Regions from separate parts of the Streptomyces sp. NPDC091416 genome, predicted to be linked through region 4. Evidence: riboswitches for the same ligand, from Rfam matches in the RefSeq annotation. Region 4 holds a riboswitch; each other region holds the start of a gene.

Evidence for each region. Region 4 has a riboswitch for cyclic di-AMP ahead of ACIQMX_RS30845 (transglycosylase family protein). Riboswitches for the same ligand answer to the same signal wherever they lie in the genome.
Region 1: it holds a riboswitch for cyclic di-AMP, as region 4 does, so the genes downstream of both, ACIQMX_RS03530 (NlpC/P60 family protein) here and ACIQMX_RS30845 (transglycosylase family protein) in region 4, are expected to answer to the same signal.
Region 2: it holds a riboswitch for cyclic di-AMP, as region 4 does, so the genes downstream of both, ACIQMX_RS32280 (M23 family metallopeptidase) here and ACIQMX_RS30845 (transglycosylase family protein) in region 4, are expected to answer to the same signal.
Region 3: it holds a riboswitch for cyclic di-AMP, as region 4 does, so the genes downstream of both, ACIQMX_RS21070 (M23 family metallopeptidase) here and ACIQMX_RS30845 (transglycosylase family protein) in region 4, are expected to answer to the same signal.

The regions. Positions count from the first base shown of each region.
Region 1 covers NZ_JBIVTU010000001.1:819,041-826,325, forward strand. The annotation lists gene ACIQMX_RS03515 (esterase/lipase family protein) at 392-1,282, shown strand; gene ACIQMX_RS03520 (M23 family metallopeptidase) at 1,554-3,248, shown strand; gene pcrA (DNA helicase PcrA) at 3,293-5,731, opposite strand; cyclic di-AMP (ydaO/yuaA leader) riboswitch at 5,991-6,157, shown strand; gene ACIQMX_RS03530 (NlpC/P60 family protein) at 6,165-7,285, shown strand, end outside.
Region 2 covers NZ_JBIVTU010000013.1:147,675-154,959, reverse strand. The annotation lists gene ACIQMX_RS32285 (M16 family metallopeptidase) at 1-849, shown strand, start outside; cyclic di-AMP (ydaO/yuaA leader) riboswitch at 1,077-1,242, shown strand; gene ACIQMX_RS32280 (M23 family metallopeptidase) at 1,256-2,068, shown strand; gene ACIQMX_RS32275 (GntR family transcriptional regulator) at 2,276-2,983, shown strand; gene ACIQMX_RS32270 (HPr family phosphocarrier protein) at 3,162-3,443, opposite strand; gene ACIQMX_RS32265 (GNAT family N-acetyltransferase) at 3,616-6,531, shown strand; gene ACIQMX_RS32260 (DUF5998 family protein) at 6,606-7,202, shown strand; gene ACIQMX_RS32255 (nucleotide pyrophosphatase/phosphodiesterase family protein) at 7,202-7,285, shown strand, end outside.
Region 3 covers NZ_JBIVTU010000006.1:489,227-496,511, reverse strand. The annotation lists gene ACIQMX_RS21080 (PrsW family intramembrane metalloprotease) at 1-1,084, shown strand, start outside; gene ACIQMX_RS21075 (aldo/keto reductase) at 1,081-2,025, opposite strand; gene ACIQMX_RS21070 (M23 family metallopeptidase) at 2,455-3,624, opposite strand; cyclic di-AMP (ydaO/yuaA leader) riboswitch at 3,636-3,790, opposite strand; gene ACIQMX_RS21065 (PP2C family protein-serine/threonine phosphatase) at 4,065-5,228, opposite strand; tRNA gene ACIQMX_RS21060 (tRNA-Met) at 5,591-5,664, opposite strand; gene ACIQMX_RS21055 (hypothetical protein) at 6,271-6,654, shown strand; gene ACIQMX_RS21050 (SHOCT domain-containing protein) at 6,810-7,220, shown strand.
Region 4 covers NZ_JBIVTU010000012.1:118,266-125,550, reverse strand. The annotation lists gene ACIQMX_RS30870 (GtrA family protein) at 1-337, shown strand, start outside; gene ACIQMX_RS30865 (SurA N-terminal domain-containing protein) at 475-1,131, shown strand; gene ACIQMX_RS30860 (nucleoside triphosphate pyrophosphohydrolase) at 1,164-2,144, shown strand; gene ACIQMX_RS30855 (cytochrome P450) at 2,174-3,487, shown strand; gene ACIQMX_RS30850 (transglycosylase family protein) at 3,593-4,546, shown strand; cyclic di-AMP (ydaO/yuaA leader) riboswitch at 4,848-5,019, shown strand; gene ACIQMX_RS30845 (transglycosylase family protein) at 5,024-5,758, shown strand; gene eno (phosphopyruvate hydratase) at 6,045-7,285, shown strand, end outside.

The DNA of each region.
Region 1 (7,285 bases), on a different contig from region 4:
GCCCGTCCGCCGGTCACCGATGGTGGCCCGGCGGACGGGCGGGCGGCGAGTCCCGGACGGCCACGGCCGGCCCGGACCTCCGAGAGGCGCCCCATGAGGGCAGACGGGACAGGGAGCCGCTCCTCCCCGGGTGCCGAGCAGGAGGTCGACCGTGAAGACCCCGAAGACCACCCACACCCCGAACACGGCGCACACCCCGAACACAGCGCACGCCCCACACACCTCACACGCCTCACACACCCCGACATCCCCACACCCCAACCCGCACGCCCCACACGCCCCGCAGCCCTCGAAGACCCCGCCGACCCTGCCGGTTCTCCCGGCACTGCCCCTTCTTCCCCTGCTGCTGCGCCGGCTGTGTACGGGCACCACCTGGCTGCCGTCCGTCCGGATGCCGTCCACCCGGCTGTCCGCGGCCCTGATGAGGGCGACGGTGCTCGAACTGGTCGTACTCGCGGGTCACACCCTTCTGTATCCCACCGGCATCACCGGCGAGCGGCACCCCGCGGCAGGCACAGAGCCGGGCACGGCGACCGGCACGGCGACCGGAGCGGCGACGGGAACGGCAGCCGGTACGGCAGGGCAGTCCGTACCGGCCCCCGCGTCCGCTCCCGCGGGGACCACCGCGCTGCCCACCGGGCACCCCGACCGGCCGCCCGTCGTACTCCTGCACGGCTTCATCGACAACCGCTCCGTCTTCGTCCTGCTGCGCCGCTCGCTCGCCCGGCACGGCTGGCACCACCTGGAGTCGCTCAACTACTCCCCGCTGACCTGCGACATCAGTACGGCTGCCGAACTGCTCGGCCGGCACATCGAGGAGATCTGCGCCCGCACCGGCCACCGCGAGGTCGACATCGTCGGCCACAGCCTGGGCGGCCTGATCGCGCGCTACTACGTCCAGCGGCTGGGCGGTGACCGGCGGGTCCGCACGCTCGTCACGCTCGGCACGCCGCACGGCGGCACCGCCGTCGCCCCGCTGGCCGGCGCCCACCCCATCGTGCGCCAGATGCGCAGCGGCTCGGCGCCGATCGAGGAGCTGCGGCTTCCCGCGCCCGGCTGTCGTACCCGGTTCGTCAGCTTCTGGAGCGAGCTGGACCAGGTGATCGTCCCCGTCGAGGCGGCCTGCGTCGACCACCCGGATCTGGATGCGGTCAACGTCCGCGTCAGCGGCGTCGGCCACCTCGCCCTCCCCGTGCACCCCGCCGTGGCTGCCGGTATCCGCCAGGCGCTGGACGCCCGCTCGTCGGCCCAGGGGGCCGAGGGCACCGCCTCCGTGGCCTGAGGACGACCGAATCTTCCGGAATCCGGCATTCGCGCCCCTTCCGTCAACACCCCGTCCCGGCCACAAATAGAACGCGTTTCGAACATAGAGCCAAGGCTGTGTGAGCGGTCCGTCGAAAGACGGCCGATTGCCCGTTTCCTGAGCGGCAGGGGGCCGTCGAAGATTGTCGGCGTCGTCTACCGCCGGGTACAGTCGCGGCCACTGCTTTCCCCGGAGTCCCCCACCGGACCCCGGAGACACTGGTCCTGCTGCCGAGGCGAGAGAGACGTTGGTGAACGACCAGCACCCCCACGCCGGGTACGCCGGATACGACGGCCACTCCACGGGCGGCTTCGACAGCGACCCGCTCTTCGGCTCGCTCCCCGGCGGCTACGACGGCTCGTACGACACCACGACGGGCTACACCGCCCCGTACGGCGGCAACACGGCCGACCACAGCGGTACGCACGACGCCTCCCTGTGGGACACGGGCCCGCATCCGACGGCCGAGTACGGCCATCCCGCCGACTACACGGCCTACACCGCGCAGCCCCAGCAGCCCCAGCAGCCCCAGCAGCAGCACCCGTACGATCCCGGCCCGCAGTACGACACCGGCGCGACCTGGATCCCGGCGGACGTCGGTTACGGCCACACCGTCCCGGCCCAGCACGGCGCCCCGGACACCTCCGGCCAGTGGGACACCACCACCTGGCAGCAGACCGGCCAGTGGACCGGCGCCGGCACGACGGGTTACGACACCGGCGCCTACGACGCCACCGCCTGGAACACCGGCGCCACGCCCGAGTACGCACAGCAGACCGCGCCATCCGCGCCCACCGCGGCCGCGCCGGAAGCAGCCGGACACACGGCCCCGTATCCGTACGCGACGGACGAGGCGTACGAGGCGTACGAGCCGCAGAGCTCCCACGAGACGCCGTACGAGCAGCCGTACGAGACACCGTACGAAACGCCTTACGCAACGCAGACGCAGGCGTCCTTCGATCCGTACGAGCCCTACCGGACTGCCGAGTTCAGCCTCGTGCAGACCGACCTCGCCACCGAGGTCACAGACACCACAGACACCACAGACACCACAGACGCCGCAGAGGCCACAGCGGTCACTCAGGCCGGCGACCACACCGCGTCCGAGCCGGACGACCACGAGGCCGCCGCACAGCACCCCGACCCGGCAACCGTTCACCGCCCCGTCGGCCGCCCCGTCACCCGCAGTGGTGGCGGGAGCCGCAGCCGCAGGCGCTCCCCCGCGAAGCGTTCCGCGCTCCTCACCGTCGCCGTTCCGTCCGCCTGCGTGATGAGCGTGGCGGGCATCGCCGCGGCCTCCGTGGGCGGGATGGGCGGCGGCGAGGAGAAGAAGGACGAGACCACGTCGATGGCGGCCGCCGACCCCGGCACGGTCAAGCCCGTCGCGGCCAACAACAAGCTGGACACCCAGCTGGCCAACCTCAGTGCCGACGCGGAGAACTTCGCCGACCGCGCCAGCCGCACGCAGGAGCGCATCGATCTCAAGGCGCGGCAGGCCGCCGAGAAGAAGAAACGCGCGGACGAAGCCGCCCGCAAGGAGGCGCTCCGCCCCAAGTTCGTCATGCCGGTCAAGGACCACCGGCTCAGCGCGTACTTCGGCCAGGCGGGCGTCAACTGGATGTCCGTGCACACCGGCATCGACTTCCCCGTCGACTACGGCACGCCGGTGATGGCGGCGACCGACGGCACCGTGCGCACGCAGTTCAACACCGCCTACGGGAACATGGCCATCGTCACCGCGGCCGACGGAACCGAGACCTGGTACTGCCATCTCAGCAGCACCCGGATCCGGTCCGGCTCGGTCAAGGCCGGTGATGTCATCGCGCATTCCGGCGACTCCGGCAACTCGACCGGCCCGCACCTGCACTTCGAGGTCCGGCCCGGCGGCGGCGCGGCGATCGATCCGCTGCCCTGGCTCCGCAGCCACAACGTCAACCCGAACTGACCGGGTGGGCGGCCGCGGCCGCCCACCCGCAGAGCCCGGTACCGCTACAGCTTCTCGACCGGGGCGTACCGCAGCAGCAGCTTCTTCGGCCGCTCGTCCCCGAAGTCGACCGTGGCCTTCGCCTGGTCCCCGACGCCCTCGACCGCCGTCACCGTGCCCAGACCGAACTGGTCGTGGGTGACCCGGTCGCCTGCCACCAGCGTGACCGTCGGCTTGTCCGAGGTCCGCCGGGTCGCGAAGCCCGAGGGACCGGAGCGCGCGCGGGACGCGGAGAGCGACGAGGTGATGCCCGACGTCGGTCCGGCCGGCGCCGCCATCGGGCCCTTGCGCTTCCACTCCAGGTGCTGGTCCGGGATCTCCTCCAGGAACCGCGACGGCGGGTTGTACGAGGGCTGGCCCCAGGCGCTGCGCATGGCGGCACGCGTGAGGTAGAGCCGCTCGCGTGCGCGTGTGATGCCGACGTAGGCCAGCCGGCGCTCCTCCTCCAGCTCCTTGACCTGGCCGAGCGCCCGCATGTGCGGGAAGACGCCGTCCTCCATGCCGGTCAGGAAGACCACCGGGAATTCCAGGCCCTTGGCGGTGTGCAGTGTCATCAGCGTGACGACACCGGAGCCGTCCTCGTCCTCGTCGGGGATCTGGTCCGCGTCGGCGACGAGCGCGACCTTCTCCAGGAACTCGGCGAGCGTGCCCGCGCCTTCGTCCTCGGCCCGCTCCTGTTCGAACTCGAGGGCGACGGAGGCGAGTTCCTGAAGGTTCTCGATCCGGGTCTCGTCCTGCGGGTCGGTGGACGCCTGGAGCTCGGCGAGGTAGCCGGTCCGCTCCATGACGGCCTCCACCACGACCGCCGGTCCCGCGCCGGACTCCACGATCGTGCGGAGCTCCTCCATCAGCGTGTTGAACCGCTTCACCGCGTTCGACGAGCGGGCCGCCATGCCGTACGCCTCGTCGACACGGCGCAGTGCCTGCGGGAAGGAGATCTTCTCGCGCATCGCCAGGGCGTCGATCATCGCCTCGGCCCGGTCGCCGATGCCGCGCTTGGGCACGTTCAGGATGCGGCGCAGCGGGACGGTGTCCTCCGGGTTGGAGAGGACGCGGAGGTAGGCCAGAACGTCCCTGACCTCCTTGCGCTCGTAGAAGCGCACGCCGCCGACGACCTTGTAGGGCAGGCCGACGCGGATGAAGATCTCCTCGAAGACACGTGACTGCGCGTTCGTCCGGTAGAAGATCGCCACGTCGCCGGCCTTGGCGTCGCCCGCATCGGTCAGACGGTCGATCTCGTCGGCGACGAACTGCGCCTCGTCGTGCTCGGTGTCCGCGACGTAGCCGGTGATCCGGGTGCCGGCGCCCGCGTTGGTCCAGAGGTTCTTCGGGCGGCGGCTCTCGTTGCGCTCGATGACGGCGTTGGCCGCGGAGAGGATCGTCTGCGTGGAGCGGTAGTTCTGCTCCAGCATGATCGTGGTCGCGTCCGGGTAGTCCTCCTCGAACTGGAGGATGTTGCGGATGGTCGCGCCCCGGAAGGCGTAGATCGACTGGTCCGCGTCACCGACGACGCACAGCTCTGCGGGGGCGTCCTCGGGACCGGTCGGACCGACCAGTTCCCGTACGAGCGTGTACTGGGCGTGGTTGGTGTCCTGGTACTCGTCGACGAGGACGTGGCGGAAGCGGCGGCGGTAGTGCTCGGCGACGTCGGGAAACGCCTGGAGCAGGTGCACCGTCGTCATGATGATGTCGTCGAAGTCCAGCGCGTTCGCCTCGCGCAGCCGGGACTGGTAGAGCGCGTAGGCCTGGGCGAGCGTCTTCTCGAAGCCGTCGGCCGCCTGTCCGGCGAAGGTCTCCTCGTCGATGAGCTCGTTCTTCAGGTTCGAGACCTTCGCCGTGAACGACTTCGGCGGGTAGCGCTTCGGGTCGAGGTCGAGGTCGCGGCAGACCAGGGCCATGAGGCGCTTGGAGTCGGCGGCGTCGTAGATCGAGAACGAGGAGGTGAAGCCGAGCCGCTTCGACTCGCGGCGCAGGATCCGTACGCACGCGCTGTGGAAGGTCATGACCCACATGGCGTTGGCCCGCGGTCCGACGAGCTGCCCGACGCGCTCCTTCATCTCGCCGGCGGCCTTGTTGGTGAAGGTGATCGCCAGGATCTGGCCCGGGTGCACGCCGCGCTCGGCCAGCAGATGGGCGATGCGGTGCGTCAGTACGCGGGTCTTGCCCGAGCCGGCACCGGCGACGATGAGCAGCGGCGACCCGGCGTGCACGACGGCTGCGCGCTGCTCGGTGTTCAGCCCGTCCAGCAGCGCGGCCGCGTCGATCACCGGGCGGTGGGCCCCGTCGCGGTAGTACGCCTCGCGGGGCGGCGGGGGGCCGTCGAATACGCCCGCGAAGAGGCCCTCCGGCACCGCTTCGGGTGCGGAGTCCTCGGGGGGCGGCGGGGGCCCTTCCTCCGTGTGCTGGAGGCCGGCCAGGAAGCTGTCGTCAAAGAGGCTGCTCATCGCCTCCCGAGTCTAGGCGTGCGCACTGACACTCCGGGCCCGAGTGACGAACCACGCACCCGCGACCGCACACACAGAGCGAGCGGCGGACCGCACTGCGTGCAGCGGCCGGGGGTCCCACCTGCTCCGCAGCGCCCCGATCCGTCGAGGTCACGAAAATGTATCGGGCATATCGAACATCAACCTTCACAGCGGCACCATGAGTTGGCTAGCGTGCTCGTTCGGGCGGCCCGTACCCCCAGAGGCGAACCACGCCGAGCGGGCGTCCACGCCGAATCCGGGCCGCCTCTCACGGGCGTCCGGAACCGGGGACCCACACGCATCACCGGGGTGAATCGGTCCGCAACCCCCACCAGGACCGTAGGGCAGCCTTCCGTTCCGCCCGAACCCGACAGCTAACCCGGTAGGCGGTCCACGGAAGGAGATGCCGGTTTTGGCATCGCATCGCAAACCGCGCACCCGCGTGCGCAGTACCGGCCCGGCCGTCGGGATCACGACGGCCGCACTGGCGTCGGTGACCCTGCTGTCCACGCAGAGCGCACTCGCCGCCCCGGCGCCCAAGCCGAGCATCGAGGACGTGCAGAAGAAGGTCGACGACCTCTACCGGCAGGCGGGCACCGCGACCCAGCAGTACAACCAGGCCAAGGAAGCGACGGCCGCGCAGCGCACCAAGGTGGACACGCTTCTCGACGACGTCGCCAAGCGCACCGAGAAGGTGAACGAGGCCCGCAGGACGCTCGGCACGTACGCCGCCGCCCAGTACCGCGGCGGCGCCCTCGCCCCGACCGCCACCTTCTTCCTGGCCGACGACCCGCAGTCGTTCTTCGACCAGACCCACCTCATGGACCGGATGACCGAGCGCCAGACGCGGGCGGTGTCGGACTTCCGTACGCAGCAGGCGAAGGCGTCCAAGCAGCGGGCCGAGGCCGTGGCGAGCCTGGAGACGCTCACCGAGTCCCAGGCGACGCTGCGCACCAGCAAGCAGAGCGTCCAGACGAAGCTGTCCGAGGCCCGCGGGCTGCTGGCGAAGCTGACCGCCGAGGAGAAGGCGCGCCTGGCCGAGCTGGAGCGCAAGAAGGAGGCGGAGGCCAAGCGCAAGGCGGCGGAGCTGGCGAAGAGGCAGGCCGCCGCGAAGGCCGAGGCCGACCGCAAGGCCGAGGAGGCCGCCAAGGAGGCCGGCAGCGGTACGGGGACAGGCACCGGAAGCGGGACCGGCTCCGGCTCGGGTTCGGACGCCGACGCCTCGACCAAGGCCGAGAAGGTCATGGCCTTCGCCCGGGCGCAGATCGGCAAGCCGTACGTCTGGGGAGCGACCGGCCCGGCCTCGTACGACTGCTCGGGGCTCACCCAGGCGGCCTGGAAGGCGGCCGGTGTCGACATTCCGCGGACCACCTGGGACCAGGTGAACGTGGGCACCCGGATAGCCACGGAGGATCTGCGCCCCGGGGACCTGGTGTTCTTCTACGACGACATCAGCCACGTCGGCATCTACAAGGGCGACGGCATGATGATCCACGCGCCGAAGCCGGGGGCGAACGTGCGCGAGGAGTCGAT
Region 2 (7,285 bases), on a different contig from region 4:
GAGGAGACCGTGGCCCGGATCGACTCCGCGGCCGTGCGCGCCTTCTACGACGCCCACATCCGCCCGTCGACGGCGACCGCCGTGGTCGTGGGGGACCTCACGGGCATCGACCTGGACGCGCTGCTCGCCGACACCGTCGGTGACTGGTCGGGCAACACGGCGGAGCCCCGCCCCGTCCCGCCGATCACCGCCGACGACACGGGCCGTGTGGTGATCGTGGACCGACCCGGCGCGGTGCAGACGCAGCTGCTGATCGGCCGGATCGGCGCCGACCGGCACGACAGCGTCTGGGCGGCCCAGGTGCTCGGCACCTACTGCCTGGGAGGCACGCTCACCTCCCGGCTCGACCGGGTGCTGCGCGAGGAGAAGGGCTACACCTACGGCGTACGGGCCTTCGCCCAGGTGCTGCGGTCGACGGCTCCGGACTCCGCCTCCGGGGCCACGGGCGCCGCGATGCTCGCCATCAGCGGTTCCGTGGACACGGAGTCCACGGGGCCGGCGCTGGAGGACCTGTGGAAGGTCCTGCGGACCCTGGCGGCCGAAGGGCTGACGGACGCCGAGCGGGAGACGGCCGTGCAGAACCTCGTGGGCGTCGCTCCGCTGAAGTTCGAGATGGCGGCCTCCGTCGCCGGCACCCTCGCCGACCAGGTCGAGCAGCACCTCCCGGACGACTTCCAGGCGCAGCTCTACGCACGCCTGGCCGACACCGGCACCGTGGAGGCGACGGCGGCCGTGGTCAACGCCTTCCCGGAGGACCGGCTGGTCACGGTCCTCGTCGGGGACGCCGCGCAGATCGCCGACCCGGTCCGGGCCCTCGGCATCGGTGAGGTGTCGGTGGTGACCGGCTGAGACACCGGTCGTCCCGCCCCGGTACCGGGGCGGGACGGAAGCATGAGGAAGGTCCCGGCGGAGTGGTCTCCGCCGGGACCTTCCTTTTTGTCCGCTTTGCGGGAGAGATCGCCTCTCCGCCCTGTGGGATGCGCTACAAAACGGCCTGTCCGTTTGGTGGCGGGAAGTGCCCCCGCTTAGCGTCGGCTCGGCTGTCCGCCACTCGTATGCCGCATCCGTGACGTACCGGGCAGTCATCGCCGAGTCCCCGTCAGGCGCGAGCCCGGGGAGCCGGGGACCCACGCAGTCCCTGGGGTGAATCGGACGACCGTGTCCCGTAGGGGCCGGGGATCCGTAGGAGACCTTCCTGCTCCGAACCCGTCAGCTAACCCGGTAGGCGAGAAGGAAGGAAAGGACCAGCCACTTCATGGCGTTCACCCGTGCCACCGGGAAGCATCGTGCCCCGGGCCGTCTGACGCGCACCGGCGCGAAGGCCGTCGGCATCGCGACCCTGGCCACCACCGGCGTCATCGGAGGACTGGCCTCCCCGGCCCTCGCCGCGGACACCGGAGCCCCCGCCGTCGGCGACACCGGCCTCACCCAGGTCATCGCCATCGAGAACGCCCTCGCCGAGCAGATCGACGCGCAGGCGGACGCACAGCAGCACCAGGCCGACGTCGCGAAGAAGAAGGCCGAGGCCAAGAAGAAGGCCGAAGCCAAGGCCAAGGCCGCCGCGAAGGCCAAGGCCGCCGCGGAGGCGAAGGCGGCCCGGGCCGAGAAGGCCCGCGCGAGCGCCGCCCGCGCCGCCCGTTCCGCCGAGCGCACCCGGCTCGGCGCCTTTCAGCTCCCCGTCGCCGGTACGTACGTGAGCACCGGCTACAAGTCCAGCGGCTCCATGTGGTCCTCCGGCAGCCACTCCGGCATCGACTTCCACGCCGCGTCCGGCAGCTCCGTCGTCGCCGTCGGCGCCGGCACGGTCGTCGAGGCCGGCTGGGGCGGGGCGTACGGCAACAACATCGTGCTGCGGATGACGGACGGCACCTACACCCAGTACGGCCACCTCTCCTCGATCGGCGTGTCCGTCGGCCAGAGCGTCGGTGCGGGCCAGCAGATCGGCCTCTCCGGCTCCACGGGCAACTCGACCGGCCCGCACCTCCACTTCGAGGCCCGCACCACGCCCTCGTACGGCTCCGACATGGACCCGGTCGCCTACCTGCGCGCCCACGGCGTCTCCGTCTGACCGACGACGATCCCGCGACGAAGGCCCCGGCACAGCGCCGGGGCCTTCGTCGTGTCCGTGGGCCGGACCCGTGCCGGAACGGCCCCGGTGACCAAAAGATATTCATGAATTTCCGCCCGCTGTCGGAAATGCGACCGCATTGCAATAGAGTCGCAGGACAGGCGTCGATCGGCCGCGTTTCGCGGGGATTAAGGCGGAGGTTCGGACATGCGCATTCCGGCGCATTCGGTATGCACGGCAATCCGTGAAGACATCGTCTCGGGTGTCTTCGAACGCGGCAGCCGACTCACCGAGGAGGTGCTCGCACGGCGTTACGGGGTCTCCCGGGTGCCGGTACGGGAAGCGCTGCGCACCCTGGAGTCCGAAGGGTTCGTGGTCACCCGCAGGCACGCCGGAGCCTGCGTGGCCGAGCCCACCGAGCAGGAGGCCGCAGACCTCCTGGAGGTCCGGATGCTGCTGGAGCCGCTCGGCGCGGCCCGCGCGGCCCACCGCCGCTCGGACGCACACCTCAAGGTGCTGCGCGGCCTGGTCAGGCTCGGCCAGGAGCGCGCCCGCCGGGGCGAGGGCGAGGACCTGCGCTCCCTGGGCGGCTGGTTCCACGAGACGCTCGCACAGGCCTCCGGCAGCCCCGGCCTGATCGCGCTGCTCACCCAGCTGCGGCACAAGACCGCCTGGATGTACGCGATCGAGTCCCCGGCCCGGCCGGCCGACTCATGGGCCGAGCACGGGGCCATCGTGGACGCCGTGGCGCGCGGGGACGCGGAGAGGGCGCGGGCGCTGACCGCCCAGCACGCCGAGCGGGCCGCCGTCGCATATCGGCTGCGCCGCCCCGGCCGGCCGGAGTCCGCCGAGGCCGGGACCGGCCGGGTGAGGACTTCGCAACATGCCGTAAACACCCCGAGCGGCCGGCATTAACAATTGCGCCGTATACAAAGAGTGGGCAATTCGAAGGGCTTTATTTCTGCTGCCCTCATTCGCCACCGCTGAGCCATTCGGCGACCCGTTCTTTATGGCTGAACGAAAGAGCCGCGGCACCCGGTCGAGGGTGGCGCGGCTCTTTCGCAGGAATTCCCGCGGTCGTGACCCGTCGGGGTCAGACGGTCTCCGGGAGCTCGTCGAGCCCCTCGGCGACCAGCTTGGACAGACGGTCCAGAGCGGCTTCGGCGTTGTCGGCCTCGGACGCGAGAACGATCTCCTCGCCGCCCTGGGCGCCGAGTCCGAGCACGGCGAGCATGGAGGCCGCGTTCACCGGGTTGCCATCGGCCTTGGCGATGGTCACGGGGATGCCGGAAGCCGTGGCGGCACGGACGAAGATGGAAGCGGGGCGGGCGTGCAGGCCCTCGGCCCAACCGACGTTGACGCGGCGCTCAGCCATGGTTCTGCCCTTCACGAATCAATGGTTGTCTAGACCAGTCTCTCATGCAGTGCGCGATGCTCCGGCCGACCCGCGGACCGCTTCACACCCGCGCCGAGGGTCGCCCGGCACCCCTCAGACTGCCCCGGCCCCGGCACCTACGCGACCGCTGGCGGAGCCGTACGCTTTGCCCATGCAGCCCTCTCCGGAGCAGAGTCCGCATCACGCCTACCCCGATCACTGGGAGGCGGACGTGGTGCTCCGCGACGGCGGCACCGCGCGCATCAGGCCCATCACCACGGACGATGCCGAACGGCTGGTCAGCTTCTACGAGCAGGTCTCCGACGAGTCGAAGTACTACCGCTTCTTCGCCCCCTACCCCCGGCTCTCCGCCAAGGACGTCCACCGCTTCACCCATCACGACTACGTCGACCGGGTGGGACTGGCCGTCACGGTGGGCGGCGATTTCATCGCCACGGTCCGCTACGACCGGATCAACGCGCAGGGCAGGCCCGCCTCGGCCCCGGCCGACGAGGCGGAGGTCGCCTTCCTGGTCCAGGACGCCCATCAGGGCCGGGGCGTCGCCTCCACCCTCCTCGAACACATCGCGGCCGTCGCCCGCGAACGCAGCATCCGGCGCTTCGCCGCCGAGGTACTGCCCGCCAACAACAAAATGATCAAGGTGTTCCGGGACGCCGGATACACCCAGCAGCGCAGCTTCGAGGACGGCTCCGTCCACCTCACTCTCGACCTCGAACCGACCGCCGAGTCGCTCGCCGTCCAGCGCGCCCGCGAACAGCGTGCCGAAGCGCGCTCCGTGCAGCGCCTGCTCGCCCCGGGCTCCGTCGCCGTCATCGGCGCGGGCCGCACCCCCGGAGGCGTCGGCCGAACGGTCCTGCGCAACCTCCTGGGTGCCGGCTTCACCGGCCGCGCCTACGCCGTGAACAGTGCGTTCGCCGCCGATCAGGCCACCATCGACGGCGTGCCCGCCCACCGCTCCCTCGGCGGGATCGGTGAACCGGTCGACCTCGCCGTGGTCGCCGTCCCCGCCGACCGGGTGCCGGAGGCCGTCGCCGACTGCGGCGAGCACGGCGTCCAGGGACTGGTCGTCCTCTCCGCCGGATACGCCGAGTGGGGCGCCGAGGGCCGCGAACGCCAGCGCGAACTGGTGCGTCAGGCCCGCTCGTACGGCATGCGGATCATCGGCCCGAACGCCTTCGGCATCATCAACAACTCCGAAGCGGTCCGGCTCAACGCCTCCCTCGCACCCGAGCGGCCCGCCTCCGGACGCATCGGCCTGTTCACCCAGTCCGGCGCCATCGGCATCGCCCTGCTCTCCGGGCTCTACCGGCGCGGCGCGGGGCTCTCCACGTTCATCTCCGCCGGCAACCGCGCCGACATCTCCGGCAACGACTTCCTCCAGTACTGGTACGAGGACCCGGACACCGACGTCGCCCTGCTGTACCTGGAGTCGCTCGGCAACCCCCGCAAGTTCACCCGCCTCGCCCGGCGGACGGCGGCCGTGAAGCCGGTGGTCGTGGTGAAGGGCGCCCGGCACAGCGGCTCCACGCCGCCCGGCCACGCGGTCCCCGTCAGCCGGATCCCGGACGCGACGGTCTCCGCGCTGATGCGGCAGGCGGGCGTGATCCGCGTCGACACCGTGACGGAGATGGTCGACGCGGGCCTCCTCCTCGCCGACCAGCCCCTCCCGGCCGGCGGGCGGGTCGCCATCCTCGGCAACTCGGAGTCCCTCGGACTGCTCACGTACGACGCCTGCCTGGCGGAGGGGCTGCGCCCGCGCCCGCCCGTCGACCTCACCACGGCCGCCACCCCGCAGGACTTCCGGGACGCGCTGTCCGCGGCCCTGGCCGACGACGGCTGCGACGCGGTCGTCGTGACGGCGATCCCGTGGGTGGGCGAGAACGGCGAGGCGGAGTCGGGCGACGGCGAGGTCCTGGCCACGGCACTGCACGCGGCGGCCGCCACCGGTCCCGCCAAGCCGGTGGCCGTGGTCCATGTGGAGATCGGCGGCCTCGCCGAGGCCCTGGCCGCCGCGACCAGCACGGTGGCGCAACAGCGCCCGCCAACGGCGCCGCCCGCCCTCGGCGTACCGGCGAGCCCCGCCACCGCGGCCCCGCGCCGGCCGGCCACGGAACAGCCCCCCACCGGCCCGCCCGCCCCCGACAAGGCGGTCGGCGACGCGGCCCCCGCACCCGACGCCCCCCGTCCGATGGGCCGGATCCCCGCCTACCCCGCCGCCGAACGCGCGGTCAGGGCGCTCGCCGAAGCCGTGCGATACGCCCAGTGGCGCCGCCAGGCCGCCGTACCCGGAAAGGTGCCCGAGTTCCTCGGCGACACCATCGACGAGGCGGCCGCCGGCACCCTCATCGACACCCTGCTCGGCCAGGACCCCGACCCGCGCGGCCGGCCCCTGGAACACGACGAGGCCCGCGAGCTGCTGGCCTGCTACGGCATCACCGTCCGCCCCACGCTCCCGGCGCCCGGCCCGGAGGAGGCCGTGGCCGCGGCGGCGCGGCTCGGCTACCCGGTGGCGCTCAAGACCACCGCACCCCATCTGCGCCACCGGGCCGACCTCGGCGGAGTCCGCCTGGACCTCGACGGCGAGCCCGCACTGCGCCGCGCGTACGGCGAACTGACCGACCTGCTCGGCAAGCCCGCCGAGCTCCGGCCCGTCGTGCAGTCGATGGCCCCGCGCGGCGTCGACACCGTGGTGCGGGCCACCATCGACCCGGCGGCCGGCGCCGTCCTGTCCTTCGGCCTGGCGGGCGCACCCTCCGAACTCCTCGGCGACACCGCGCACCGCCTGGTCCCCGCCACGGACCGCGACGCCGCCGAACTGATCCGGTCCATCCGGGCGGCCCCGGTCCTCTTCGGCTGGCGCGGCTCGGCGCCCGTGGACACCGCCGCACTGGAAGAACTGCTGCTGCGGGTCTCACGGCTGGTCGACGACCACCCCGAGGTGGTCGCGATCGCCCTGGAACCGGTCGTGGTCGCCACCCAGGGACTGACCGTCCTCGGAGCGAGCGTCCGGCTCTCGCCGCCCCCGGCCCGCACGGACCTCGGCCCCCGCCGCCTGTCCAACTACTGACCCGCCCCGCGCCCCTTCCGGCAGCGGCGGCGGACCGTCCCCGGCAGCCACCGGCCCCCCGTAGGATGGTGCCCATGGCTAAGACCGGTACGACGACCCAGGGGCTGCGCGCGGCGATCGAGCGCAGCGGCTACTACCCGGCCCTCGTGGCCGAGGCGGTGGAGGCCGCCGTGGGCGGTGAGCCGGTCGCTTCGTACCTGGTGCACCAGGAGACGACCTTCGACTCCAACGAGGTGCGCAGGCACGTCACGGTGCTGGTGCTCACGGACACCCGCTTCATCGTCAGCCACACCGACGAGCAGAACGCCGACACCAGCTCCCCGACGCCGTACGCCACCACGTCCACCGAGTCGGTCAAGCTCGACCGGATCTCCTCGGTCGTGGTGAGCCGGGTCGTGGCCAACCCGGAGAAGTACGTCCCCGGCACGCTGCCCCGCGAGGTCGTCCTGACCATCGGCTGGGGCGCCGTCTCCCGGATCGACCTGGAACCCGCGGCCTGCGGCGACCCCAACTGCGAGGCCGACCACGGCTACACCGGCAGCTCCACCGCCGACGACCTGAGCCTGCGGGTCAGCGAGGCCGGCGACGGCCCCGACACCGTGCGCCAGACGCTCGCGTTCGCCCAGGCGCTCTCCGAGGCCACGGCCGCGACCTCGGCGGCCGGCCGCTGATGGTCCACCCGGCCTGGCAGGACGACCCCGTACTGCTGCCCCTCGACACCGCCCCCGTGCCGGAGTACGGCAGCGGTTCGCTG
Region 3 (7,285 bases), on a different contig from region 4:
CGGCGTGGTCGTTGCCGGATTCACCGCGACGGGCTTCGCCTTCACCGAGAACATCCTCTATCTGGGCAACGCCTTCGGCGAGGACCAGCAGCTCGGCTCGGGCTTCGCCTCGGTGACCGCGGCGACGTTCTTCGTACGCGCGGTGATGTCGCCGTTCGCCCATCCGCTCTTCACCGTGCTGACCGGCATCGGTTTCGGGATCGCCGCGAGCAGTGCGCGCCATCAGCGGGTCCGGCGCCTCGCGCTCCCGCTGCTGGGCCTGCTTCTCGCCATGGGCATGCACGCCCTGTGGAACGGGTCGTCCTCGTTCGGCCCGTACGGCTTCTACATCGTCTACGGGGCTTTCATGGTCCCGGTCTTCGCGCTGGTGACCTGGCTTGCGGTCTGGGCCCGCCTGCGCGAGCTGCGCACTCTCGGCGTCGAACTTCCGGCGTACGCGGCGGCCGGCTGGCTGTCGCCCGCCGAGCCCTTCGCCCTCTCCTCGATGCGGGCCCGCGGCATGGCCAGGCGCGTTGCACGCCGGCGCGCAGCAACTGTCCCGTACGGCAGGCCCCACAGCCACGCCCACCACCCGGCACACGGCCCCGCGCACGCCCACCCTCCGATATCCGCCGCCGCGCGGAAGGAAGTGAAGGCCCGGGGCAGAGAGGCGGCCCGCGAGGTGGCCGAGTACGAGTCGTTCGCGACCTCGCTGGCCCTTCTGCGCCGCCGGGCCCGCCGCGGCACGGCGGGCCCGGACTTCGCCGAACGCGAGCGGGAGTTGCTGCACCACCTGTGGCAGCGCAAGGAGACCGCCCGCCCCGCCCTGACGTACGCGGCGCAGGCCACGGGCCGTCTGCGCCCTCGTTCCACGCCCGCGCCGAACTGGCCGTACCCGCACCCGCACCCGGCGTACGTGCAGCCCGTGCAGCCCGTGCAGCCCGTGCAGCCGTACGGCGGGCAGCCCTACGGCTCCCCGCCGTACGCCCCGCCCCCTCGCCCGTACACCCACCCGCAGGGGTGGGGCCACAGGGAGGGACCGGGTCCTTCGTTCGGATCAGGCCGGACCACGCGAGCCCGGCATGATCCAGACGAGAGTCCCTAGGCGGAGGCCTCGGTGAGGTCCGCCAGCTCCTGGTCCGTCAGCCGCAGTCCGGCGACGGCCACCAGCGCGGGAAGCTGCTCGACCGTACGGGCCGAGGCGATCGGCGCGGCGACGGTCGGCCGGGCGGCCAGCCACGCCAGCGCCACGGTCGCGATCTCCGCGTCCCGCTCCTGTGCGACCTTGTCGAGCGCGGCGAGCACCTTCTGTCCGCGCTCCGACTCCAGATGCGTGGACGCCTTGCCTGCACGGGCGCTCTCCACGGCAGTACCGGGACGGTACTTGCCGGTGAGGAAGCCGGAGGCCAGGGCGAAGTACGGGACGGCCGCGAGCCCGGCCTCGGCGGCGGTGTCCTGGAGCTCGCCCTCGTAGGTGTCCCGGGAGACGAGGTTGTAGTGGGGCTGCAGGGCCACGTACCGGGCGAGCCCCTCGCGCTCGGAGAAGTCCAGCGAGGCGCGGAGTCGCTGGGGGCTGATGTTGGAAGCGGCGATCTCGCGGACCTTGCCGTCCTTCACCAGTTGGTCGAGGGCGGTGATGATCTCCTCGACCGGGACCGTCTCGTCGTCGAAGTGCGTGTAGTAGAGGTCGATGTGGTCGGTGCCGAGCCGGCGCAGCGACTCTTCGGCGGCGGCCTTGATCGTGGTGGCGGAGAGCCCCTTGTACGCGGGGTGGGCGCCCACCTTGGTGGCCACGACGATGTCGGAACGGTTGCCGCGAGCGGCGAGCCACTTGCCGATGAGGGTCTCCGACTCGCCGCCCTCGTTGCCGGGGACCCAGGCCGAGTAGGCGTCGGCGGTGTCGATGAAGTTGCCGCCGGCCGCCGCGTACGCGTCGAGCACCGCGAACGACTGCGCCTCGTCGGCCGTCCAGCCGAAGACGTTGCCCCCGAGGGCGAGCGGGAAGACCTGGAGGCTGGAGGAGCCGAGCTTACGGAGAGAAGTCATGGGTGGAACAACGGCTTACCCCGGCGGCGCTATTCCGTGGCCAGTGCATCTTCACCGGGGCACCGCGTGGACGCGGCTGCGGATGCGGATGCGGGCGTAGACGTGATGGACGTGGGCGCAGACGTGTTGCGGACGTGGATGTGGATGCGGACGGCGACAGACCGGCAGCCCTGACGTCGGGGGGTGAGCGTCAGGGCTGCCGGGGTTTCGTGGCCGGATGACCGGCGGGTGTGTGGAGGGCTCGGGGCCTACCTGGGGAAGCCTGCGTGGGCCTTCCGGGACGCGGCACTGCCGGACCGCCCCGGGACACGGCCCTCTCAGACCGTCCCCCGAAAGCAGCCTTCTCAGAACCGTCCCGGAAAGCGGTCCCCTCAGACCGTCCCGGGACGCGATGTCCTCAGGCCGTCAGGCCTTCAGGCCGTCAGGCCTTCAGACCGTCAGGCCCCGGGCCTGCAGCCAGGCCATCGGGTCGATGCCGGTGCCGTCCGGGGTGTGGACCTCCAGGTGGAGGTGCGGGCCCGTCACGTTGCCGGTCGCGCCGACGCGTCCGATGGTGTCACCCGTCGTGACCTTCTGGCCGACGCTGACATCGATGGACGACTGGTGGCAGAACCACAGCTCCGTGCCGTCCTCCAGCTCCAGGACCGTGCGGTAGCCGTAGGAACCGGAGTAGCCGGCCGACTTGACCGTGCCGGTGTGGATGGCCTTGATCGGGGTACCGGTCGGCGCCGCGAAGTCGAGGCCCGTGTGGTAGCCGGAGGACCACATCGATCCGGCCTCGCCGAAGGTCGAGGTGATCGTGTACGAGGACGTGGGGATGGCGTAGCTGGCGGCGAGCTTGGCGAGCCGCAGGGCCTCCGCCTTCTTCGCCGCCTCCTCCGCCGCCTTCTTCTTCTCGGCGGCGATCTTGGCCTCGGCGGCGTCCTGCTGCTTCTTCGCCTCGGCGGCTGCCTTCTCCGCCGCTGCCTTCTCCGCGGCCGCCTTGACCTCGGCGTCGGCGGCGTCCTGCTGCTGCTCGGCCTGCTGGAGGATGCGGGCGCGGAGTGCCTCACCGGCGTCCGTGGTGCCCTGCTCGGCCTCGGCGGTGGTGATCCCGGCGGTCGTCAGCGGGGCGGAAGCGGTCTGGGCCACGGCCTTCTCCGCCGCGGACTCGGACTCTCCCGAGAACAGTGCGCCGACGCCCGGGAGGGACTTGGCGTCGGGGAGATTGTCCGAGATGGAATCGGGAAGAGAGATGGAGACCGGCGGCTTGCTCTGGGCGGTGGCCATGCCACCCGCACCGACGGCCGCGATGACGCCGACGCCGAGGACGGTGGAGCTGCGGGCCAGACCATTGCGCTGCTTGGCGACGCGGTGCTTGCCGCGCACGGGGCGGATGGACTCCTCGGTGGGGTTCCATTCCTCCCAGGTCCGTTCGGGCCCGGTCTCGTCGGCGCGGAAGTCGTTTCCGAAGTCGCTGCCCCGATCGGTCCCGAAATCGGTCGCGTAGTCGGCCCCGTGCTCCGTACCGAATGCGGTGGCGGGCCGGGTGGCGAAGTCATCGCCGTACTCGGACCGGAACCGAGAGGGAGCTTCAGGGGCAGGCTTGTTGGACGCCACGGGGGCGCACTCCTTTCCTTCCTTCTCGCCTACCGGGTTAGCTGACGGGTTCGGAGCAGGAAGGTCTCCTACGGGTGCCTCCGTCTCAGCAACAAGACAGAGATGCCCGATTCACCCCATGTAGGTGGTTCCCCGGTTCCCTTGCGGAATTCGGCGCTCGCGCACGGTGCCGCCACTGACGGCGGCTGGGACAACCGCGCTGCGTTATCGAACGTTAATAGACACCGGGGCCCGATTCCAAGCCGTTCCCACTGATCGTTCACGTCCTTGGCCTGGACTTTACGGGACACAACCGGGTGGAATCGGGCGAGTTACTCACCCCTCGACAACCACCTGATCTCTGACGTTGCGTCAAATGTTATGCGGAGGGATGCTCTTCGGTTACGGACGGTGGCATCGCGGCCCGCCTCCCCACCGCAGCCGCCGCAACAGGGGCCGGCTCAGCCGCCGCGGCCGCCCAAGCCGACGATCTTCACGGTCCTGCGCCGGTCGGGCTGCCCCTCGCCGGGCCGCTCGACCGCGAGCAGCGCCATGTCGTCCGTCGACTCACCCCCCGTGTGCAGCCGCACGTCATCGGTCAGCGCGGAGAGGAGCTCCTCGGGCCCCGGGAAGATCCGCCCCCGCAGCCGCTCGGCAGGGTCGTAGAAGACCCCTTCGCCGTTACGCGCCTCGGAGAGGCCGTCCGTATAGAGGAGGAGCGTCGCCCCGGCCGGCAGGTCCCACTCGTCGACCCGGTCCGGCCACAATCCCAGGTCCATCCCCAGCGGCAGCGCGGGCACCGACGGGCCGAGCACCTCCAGCGCCCCGTCCGTGTGCAGCAGCAGGGGCTCGGGGTGACCGCGATTGACGATCCGCACCCGGCCCGCGCCCGGCGGGACCTCCGCGAGAGCGGCGGTGACGAACCCCTCGAACGCGTCCAGGCCACCCCGATGTTCCGACTCCCGCGCCAGCGCACGCTCCAGCCGCTGTGCCACGCCCTCCAGCGTCTCCTCCTGTTCGGCCGCCTCCCGGAAGGCCCCGATGACCACCGCCACCGCCGCCACGGCGTCCAGCCCCTTGCCGCGCACGTCCCCGACCACCAGCCGCACCCCGTGCGGGCTGTCCGTCACCGAGAACAGGTCGCCGCCGACGAACTCGTCCGACTGCGCCGCCTCGTACCGCGCAGCGACCTGCAGCCCGCCGATCCGGTCGGACGGCGTCGGCAGCACCGCCCGCATCGCCGTCTCCGCGATGACGCGGGCGGAGGCCAACTGCTCGTTACTGCGCCGCACGACCCCGTTGATCACGACGGCGAGGCCGGAGACGGTGAGGACGGTGAGCAGCTCGATGCTGGACACGACCGCAGCCAGGGTGTCGTGGTGCAGCCGCAGCCCGAGGACGGCCAGCATCGCGGCGGCACCGGTACGGATCGTGCTGGCCAGTGAGAAGAACGGCGCGGCGATCAGCGGGGCCGCCGTGAACAACGGGATGGCGGTGAACTGGGGCGGGGTCAGGGCGTCGAAGAGCACGCCTCCGACGATCATCAGCATGGGCAGCGACCTGACGAACCGGCGGGTCCGCACGCCCCCGGCGTGCCTCCCCCGTCGCTTCTCCCGCTTCCCCACCTACTGGTCTCCTGCCCGGTGCAACCACGGCCGCGGACGGTACCGCGCACCACCACCCCCAGGCTTCCCGGAGCAGGGTCGCGGGGCGACTCCTCTTCGGCCAATGGGGGGACGCGTACGCGATACGGCCCGGCACCGGCCAACCCCTGCCGCCCCGGAAAAACCGGTCGGCCCACGGACCGACGACGAGCCCACGACGTACAGACGAGCCCATGACACGCAGCGGACCCATGAAGCGCAACGGGCCCACGACGTACAGACGAGCCCATGACATGCAACGGGCCCCATGATGTGCAACGGGTCCGTGGCGGCAAACGAATCAGGCCCGGCACGCTGTATGCGTGCCGGGCCTGATTCTGCAGTAGCGGGGACAGGATTTGAACCTGCGACCTCTGGGTTATGAGCCCAGCGAGCTACCGAGCTGCTCCACCCCGCGTCGGTAAACACAACTCTACGGCATGTTCGAGGCACTCATGACCACCCCCATGGCTACCCGGCGCGCGCCCCGGCGCGCACACCCCAAAAGCGGCGCCAGGACCCATAGGCGACACCCGACCGTCGACAGACCCCTCGACCAGTCCCCCTCGACGGGCCCGCTCGACCGGCCTCCTCGACCGGCCTGCCCGACCGGCCCGACCGGCCTGCTCGACCTGCGCGCGCCTGCCGCGCACTCCACACCTCTTGCGAGTCTGCGACACCGCCCTCCCCTCCCCTCCCCTCCCCTCCCCTCCCCTCTCCTCCCAACCTCATTCCACGGAGGGCGGATCCGCATCGACAAACCCGAACAAACCCTGCCCGCGGCCCTCTTGGCGACGTCCCGACAGCAGAGGACATTTCACCTCCTGCGGCGGGCCTCACCCCGGGCGTCAACGTGTTGAAAACGGGAAGGTGTTGCAAGGAACACGTGTTCTGCCGCAAGGTAACTGCTGCATCCCCCGGACCGGTGGGCTGCCCGTGCGAGCAGGCCCCGGAACGCGCAGTCACCGCGCCCCGCAAGCCACTCCCGGTCTCTCATCGCAGCCTGTCTGGAGGGCCCTCGACGATGACCGCACCGCTCACTCCCGCTCCCGCCTCCGCTCCGGCCACACCAGCCGCACCGCCCTCGCCCGTACGCGGCGCCGTCATCAGCGGCGTCATCGGCGGCCTGATGGGCGCGGTGATGAGCGCGGCGGTGAACTACGTCGCCGTCGGCCTCCCGGACAGCGAATCGGCCAATGCGCTCAACCACGCGATATCGGGCCTGATCAGCGGGTTCATCGCCGGCTTCATAGGAATCATGGTGCACAGCCGGAAGTCCGCATCGGCCGCACGCGCCACGGAGGCCCCGACCGCACCCTCGGCCCCGCAGCCGACCGAGCCCGCGGAGCAGCCCTCCGACACGGCCTCCTCCGAGGCCTCCGGCACCGCCGCCGTACCGGAGAAGTAGCCGCCGCTCCGCGCTCCACGCCGCGTCGCACCGCACCCGCCCGTCCTTCTTCCCCCTCCTGGCGGAACGGGGCAAACCCCAACGGGCGAACGCCTAAATGCGGTGATATGACTGATTTCAGATTCAGCCATTCGACGCGGCGCCTGGAGTGGACGATGGACGACTACCCCCTGCTCAACCTGTTCTGGACCATGCTCTGGTTCTTCCTCTGGATCATGTGGCTCTTCCTCCTGTTCCGGGTCATCATGGACATCTTCCGCAGTGACGACCTCGGCGGCTGGGCCAAGGCGGGCTGGCTGGTCCTGGCACTGGTGCTGCCGTACCTGGGCGTTCTGATCTACGTGATCGCTCGTGGCAAATCCATGGGCCAGCGGGACGTGAAGGACGCGAAGGAACGCGATGCGGCATTCAAGGCGTACGTGAGAGAGGCCGCGGGCTCGTCCGACGCGAACGGTGCGACGAAGAGCAGCCACGTGGAGGACCTGTCGAAGCTCGCGGACCTCAAGGACAAGGGCGCGATCTCGGAAGAGGAGTACCAGCGGGCGAAGACGAAGCTCCTCGTCTGACGTCCCCTACGGCGACGGTGCCGGCTGCTCCACGTCCGACACCCCGTACGGCGACGGTGCCGGCT
Region 4 (7,285 bases):
CGGCTGCTACCTCGTCCTGCTGCACCGGCTGCCGTACATAGCGGCGCATGTGCTCGCCTTCGCGCTCAGCATGACCGGGTCGTTCTTCCTGAACTCGTACTTCACCTACCGCACCCGGCCCACCTGGCGGAAGTTCCTGCTCTTCCCGCTCACCAACGCGGCCAACTTCGTCATCACGACCGGTGGTGTCTACCTGCTGGTCGACCTGGCCGGATTCAGCAGCCGCTACGCACCGCTGGTGGCGGCCGCGGCCGCCATCCCGATCACGTTCGTCGTGTCGCGCACGATCATGCTGCGGCCCGACACCCCGCGGAGAACGGCCGAGCGGGTCGGCTGATCCGCGAAGCCGACACCCCACATCCCCAACTCCTGCCGAATCGTTGGTCGAATCAGTGGCCCGGACCCGTTCCACTGCCTAACATCGATCACCGCAAGGCTTTGTGCACCGCCGCACAATCTCCTCGGGAGGCTCCTTTGCACCGCCGCCGTCGCACCGCGCTCACCGTCTCCGCCGCACTGCTCGGCGCAGCGCCACTCCTCGCCGCATGCGGCAGCCAGGCCCACCCCGGTGCCGCGGCTGTCGTGGGCGGGGACCGGATCACGGTGGCCACCGTGCAGGGCCAGGTGGAGGAGGTCCGCCGGGCGCAGGACGCCTCGAAGCAGGCCGCCCAGGTCACCAACCAGTCCGGGCAACTCGGCCGCGCGAAGCTGCACGGGATGATCCTGGACCGGGTCCTGGACAAGGCCTCCGCGGACGCCGGGGTGACCGTCACCCGCGCCGAGATCCAGCAGATGCGGCAGCAGGCCGCCGCCCAGTACCAGGGGGAGGCGGGGCTGCGGGCCGCGGTGCTCCAGGAGCGCTGGATCGCCCCGGACCAGATCGACGCCTTCCTGCGCGAGCAGATCCAGCTGACCAAGCTCGGCCAGGCGCTCGGCGCCGACCCGACGACCCCGGCCGGCACGAAGGTCCTCGGCGACGCCCTGACGAAGGCGTCCAAGGCACTGAAGGTCGACGTCAACCCGAGGTTCGGGGCCTGGAACAACCAGCAGATCCAGCTCGCCGAGTACAAGGCGCCCTGGATCAGCCAGGTCACCAAGCCGGCCCAGTCGGCCGCGGAGGCCGGGGCCTGAGGACTGTCCGACGGCCGGGGTAGATTCGAGTCGTGAACGCTGAAGACCCCGGCCGCATCGTCCTGCTCACCGCCAGCCACCGCGTCGCGCCCGGACTGCTGTCCTGGCCCGCCTGGCAGACCCTGCACGCCGCCGACCGGGTGCACTGCGGGGAGCAGGACCAGCCGCAGCTGCCGTATCTCCGCGAGGCGGGCATCACCGTGACGCCCGGCGTGCCCGACGCGCAGGAGCTCGTGGACGCGTGCGCGGGCGGCCGGACCGTGGTCGTCCTCACCGGCGGCGAGGGCAACCAGCCGCTGACCGACGGACTGGCCCGGCTGGCCGGTTCGGGACGGGTGCACATGCCGAACCTGGAGCTGCTGCCCGGTTCGTACGACCTTCCCGGCGCCCGGCTCCTCGACCTGGTCCAGGTCATGGACCGGATCCGCCTCGCATGCCCGTGGACCTCGCAGAAGACCCACGAGGGGCTCGCCAAGTACGCCATCGAGGAGGCCTACGAACTCGTCGAGGCGATCGAGGACGGCGACCGCGAGGAGCTCCGCGAGGAGCTCGGGGACGTACTGCTCCAGGTCGTCTTCCACGCGCGCATCGCGGAGGAGGACGAAGAGGAACCCTTCTCCGTCGACGACGTCGCCGCCACCCTCGTCGAGAAGCTGATCCACCGCCACCCGCACGTCTTCGGCGACGAGACCGCCGAGACACCGGAGGACGTCCACGCGCACTGGCTGCGGACGAAGGCGATCGAGAAGCAGCGCGAGTCCGTCACCGACGGGGTGCCGCTCGGCCAGCCCGGCCTGGCGCTCGCCGCGAAGCTCGCGAGCCGGGTCCGTACCGCCGGACTCGACGTGGCGCTCCCCGAGGGCGGGAAGGGAGACGAGGACGGCGGCATCGGTTACCGGCTCCTCGCCCTGGCCGTGCACGCCCAGGAGGACGGCATCGACCCGGAGGCGGCACTGAGGGCGGCGGGGCGTGCGTACCGGGACGCGATCCGGGCGGCGGAGGGCGTCGGCTAGCGGCGGAGGACAGCGGATACCGTCGGGGGGTGAACGACCGACCCGCCGACGCCCCCACTGGCTGCCCCGCCCACGCGACGCCACCCGCACCCGAACTCTTCACGTGGGAGTTCGCCACCGACCCGTACCCCGCCTACGCCTGGCTGCGCGAGCACAGCCCCGTGCACCGCACCACGCTGCCCAGCGGGGTCGAGGCCTGGCTGGTGACGCGGTACGCGGACGCCCGGGAGGCACTCGCCGACAACCGGCTGTCCAAGAACCCGGCGCACCACGCCGAGTCCGCGCACGCCAAGGGGAAGACGGGGATCCCGGGCGAGCGCAACGCGGAGCTGATGACGCATCTGCTGAACATCGACCCGCCCGACCACACCCGGCTGCGCCGCCTCGTGTCCAAGGCGTTCACGCCCCGGCGCATCGCGGAGTTCGCCCCGCGCGTGCAGGAGCTGACCGACCGGCTCATCGACGGGTTCATCGAGAAGGGAGAGGCGGACCTCATCCACGAGTTCGCCTTCCCGCTCCCCATCTACGCGATCTGCGACCTGCTCGGCGTGCCCCGCGAGGACCAGGACGACTTCCGCGACTGGGCGGGCATGATGATCCGCCACGGCGGCGGCCCGCGCGGCGGGGTGGCCCGTTCCGTGAAGAAGATGCGCGGCTACCTCCTCGAACTGATCCACCGCAAGCGCGAGAACCCGGGGGACGACCTGATCTCGGGGCTGATCCGGGCGAGCGACCACGGTGAACACCTGACGGAGAACGAGGCCGCGGCGATGGCCTTCATCCTCCTGTTCGCCGGTTTCGAGACCACCGTCAATCTGATCGGCAACAGCGTCCACACCCTGTTGGGCCACCCGGAGCAGCGCGCGCAGCTCCAGCGTTCCCTGGCCGCCGGGGAGACGGAGCTGCTCGCCACGGGGATCGAGGAACTGCTGCGCCATGACGGTCCGGTGGAGCTCGCGACCTGGCGGTACGCCACCGAGGCGCTGACGATCGGCGGGCAGCGCGTCGGTGAGGGCGACCCCGTCCTCGTCGTGCTCGCGGCCGCGGACCGGGACCCGGAGCGCTTCGACGGACCGGACACGCTGGACCTTGCGCGGCGTGACAATCAGCACCTCGGCTACGGTCACGGAATCCACTACTGCCTGGGAGCGCCGCTGGCCCGGCTGGAGGGGCAGGCCGCGCTCGCCACCCTCCTGAAGCGCCTGCCCGACCTGCGACTTGCGGGAGAACCTGCCGATTTGCGGTGGCGTGGCGGGCTCATCATGCGCGGACTGCGTACGCTGCCGGTGGAGTTCACGCCCGGGCCGGTACGCGACGAAGGTGACACTCTGTCAACTCTGTGACTTTCACGTGATCTGCGCTGCATCGACTTGTGACATGCGTTCGAGTCCCGCTAGGTTCACCGTTCGACTCACCCGTCACCCGTCAGTCACACGGAAGGCATTCCCATGGGCTCCGCGAACGGCAGACACCGTCGCCCTCGGCAGGCACCCGCCATCATCGTCGCCGCAGGCGTGACCGGCTCGGCCATCGCCATCCCGCTGCTCGGTGCGGCGGGTGCGCACGCCGCCGACGCCTCGACCTGGGACCGCGTGGCCGAGTGCGAGAGCGGCGGCATGTGGAGCGCCGACCTCGGCAACGGCTACTACGGAGGTCTGCAGTTCTCGCAGGAGGTCTGGAAGTCGTACGGCGGCGAGTCGTACGCCGAGCGCGCGGACCTCGCCAGCCGCTCGCAGCAGATCGCCGTGGCGGAGAAGGTCCTGGAGGACCAGGGGCCGAAGGCGTGGCCCAGCTGCGCGGTCATCTCGGGCCTCGCCGTGGACAGCGGGCTGCCGGGCGTGGACCCGGGCAGCGCCCCGTCCGCCGACCCGGCGGACACCGTGGACCCGTCCGCGAGCGCCGATCCGTCCGCGAGCGCCGATCCGTCCGGGGACGCGACCCCGTCGGACGACGCGTCCTCGAAGACGAAGACGAAGGCACCGTCGGGCGACGCGAAGGACGAGGACGCGAAGCCGGACGCGTCGGCGTCCCCGTCGGCCACGCCCTCCGCGACGCCCCCGGGTGACGCCTCCGGGGCCGGGAAGGGTTCCTCCGAGGGGCAGGAGAAGGGCGGCAAGCACCGTGGCGCCCCGGCTCCCGAGGAGACCCCTGGGAGCGCCGGCGGCCGGGACGCGGGCCGGCACGCCTCGCGCGGTGACAGTGGCGCACGCGACACCGGAGCCCCGGCTGCTGACGGCGCGTACACCGTGCGCGCGGGCGACAACCTGTGGGCGATTGCTGATGCACAGGAGCTGCCCGGCGGCTGGACGGCCCTGTACGAGGCCAACAAGGCCGAGGTGGGCTCCGACCCCGACCTCATCCTGCCTGGCCAGAGCCTCGATCTCGGCGTGAAGGCCGAATGAGCGCGGTCTGATGATCAGCTGAAAACACCCCAAATATTGGGGTAGTTAAGAGGTCTATGTCCCACTTTTGACCAAGTGAGACATGGGTCTCTTTGCGTGAACTGGCGTGTCTTGTCCGGGAGGTCCCGCCGCATCCGTTCCCACCTGCGCAAACAGTACTTCTTCGGGTGCAAGTAAGGGCTGTTTATACGGTATGTCCATCTTTGGATATGCGGGTTGGTTGTGTTTACGGTCGGAACCGCTCGCACCGCGGGCCCCGTCGACCGTCACGCCGAATCCTGCCGTCGGTCGAAGGGAACAGACGCGTAAAGCGCCGTAGGCAGGAGCGGGGGACCCAGGTAAGCGCCGGGCCCGATCGTCGCAAGACGCATCAGGACCGGCTTGGGGTGAAGTCGCGCGCTAGGACGTGCGACCGGGCAACTCACTTGGCCCGAACCCGACAGCTCACCTCGCAGGCGTCGGTGAGGAGAAGTCTCGATGCTGCTCAACAGCAAGGGCAACAAGCACCGTCGCCCGTCCAAGGCCGTCCGTATCGCCACGCTCGCCGGTGTCACCGGTGCCGCCATCGCCGTGCCCCTGATGGGCGCGACCGGCGCCTCCGCCGCCTCCGTCTCCACGTGGGACGCCGTCGCCCAGTGCGAGTCCGGCGGCAACTGGTCCATCAACACCGGCAACGGCTACTACGGCGGCCTGCAGTTCTCGCAGTCCAGCTGGGCCGCCGCCGGCGGCACCCAGTACGCGGCCCGCGCCGACCTGGCCACCAAGGCTCAGCAGATCGCCACCGCCGAGAAGCTCCTCGCCCTCCAGGGCCCGGGCGCCTGGGCCTGCGCCGGCGCCGGCAACCTGAGCAACGACGGTGTCGACCCGGGCGTCGACACCGGCTCCTCCGCCGCCAAGACCGAGGCCGCCCCGAAGCAGGAGTCCGCGCCGGTCCAGAAGGCTGAGCCGAAGAAGGCCGAGCGCACCGAGGCCCCCGCCACCAACCGCTCGGACCGCGCCGCCGCTCCGAAGAAGACCGTCACCACCCCGACCGGCAAGAAGGTCGCGAAGGGTGACGGCGAGTACAAGGTCGTCACCGGCGACTCCCTGAGCAAGATCGCCGCCGACCACAAGGTCGAGGGCGGCTGGGAGCAGCTCTTCAAGCTGAACAAGGACATCGTCACGGACGCCGACCTGATCTACCCGGGTCAGCAGCTCCACCTGACGAAGTAGTCGCGATCTCTCCTCGCCGATGACCCCGGCCGCCCCGGCCCGGTGCGCACCTTCCCCCCGTGCGTGCCGGTCCGGGGTGAGCCGGTTTCTGCGTTGATCGTTCAACTGTTGTAGTTACTAGCCAGTAAATTTCTGGCCTTTTGCCCCGCTGTGCCTGCCCTTGGGTCCTTTTTCGTCCCAGGGGACGGGCGGTCGGCCGGTTGCGGTGGCCCGGCCGGTTAGGCTCTTGTCGCAAGGCCAAAGCGACCCTGCACCACAAGCGTCACATCCCAGAAGGAGATGCCTCGTGCCGTCCATCGACGTCGTCGTAGCCAGGGAAATCCTCGACTCCCGCGGAAACCCCACGGTCGAGGTCGAGGTCGGCCTCGACGACGGCAGCACGGGCCGTGCTGCCGTTCCGTCCGGCGCCTCCACCGGCGCGTTCGAGGCCATCGAGCTTCGCGACGGCGACCCCAGCCGTTACCACGGCAAGGGCGTCGAGAAGGCCGTCCTCGCCGTGATCGAGCAGATCGGCCCGGAGCTCGTCGGCTACGACGCGACCGAGCAGCGGCTGATCGACCAGGCGATGTTCGACCTCGACGCCACGGAGAACAAGGGCTCGCTCGGCGCCAACGCCATCCTCGGCGTCTCGCTCGCCGTGGCGCACGCCGCCTCCGAGGCCTCGGACCTGCCGCTGTTCCGCTACCTCGGTGGCCCGAACGCGCACCTGCTGCCCGTCCCGATGATGAACATCCTCAACGGCGGGTCGCACGCCGACTCCAACGTGGACATCCAGGAGTTCATGATCGCGCCGATCGGCGCGGAGTCCTTCTCCGAGGCCCTGCGCTGGGGCGCCGAGGTCTACCACACGCTGAAGAAGGTCCTGAAGACCAAGGGCCTGTCCACCGGTCTCGGTGACGAGGGCGGCTTCGCGCCGAACCTGGAGTCGAACCGCGCCGCCCTGGACCTCATCGTCGAGGCCATCAAGGAAGCCGGCTACGCCCCGGGCAAGGACATCGCGCTCGCGCTCGACGTCGCCGCCTCGGAGTTCTACAAGGACGGCAAGTACGAGTTCGAGGGCAAGTCCCGCTCGGCCGCCGAGATGACCGAGTACTACGAGGAGCTCGTCTCCGCGTACCCGCTGGTCTCCATCGAGGACCCGCTGTACGAGGACGACTGGGCCGGCTGGAAGGTCATCACCGACAAGATCGGCGCCAAGGTGCAGATCGTCGGCGACGACCTCTTCGTCACCAACCCGGAGCGGCTGTCCCGCGGCATCGAGGAGGGCTCGGCCAACGCCCTGCTCGTCAAGGTCAACCAGATCGGTTCGCTGACCGAGACCCTGGACGCCGTCGAGCTGGCCCAGCGCAACGGCTTCAAGTGCATGATGTCGCACCGTTCCGGCGAGACCGAGGACGTCACCATCGCCGACCTCGCGGTCGCCGTGAACTGCGGCCAGATCAAGACCGGCGCCCCGGCCCGCTCGGACCGCGTCGCCAAGTACAACCAGCTGCTGCGCATCGAGGAGATCCTCGACGACGCCGCGGT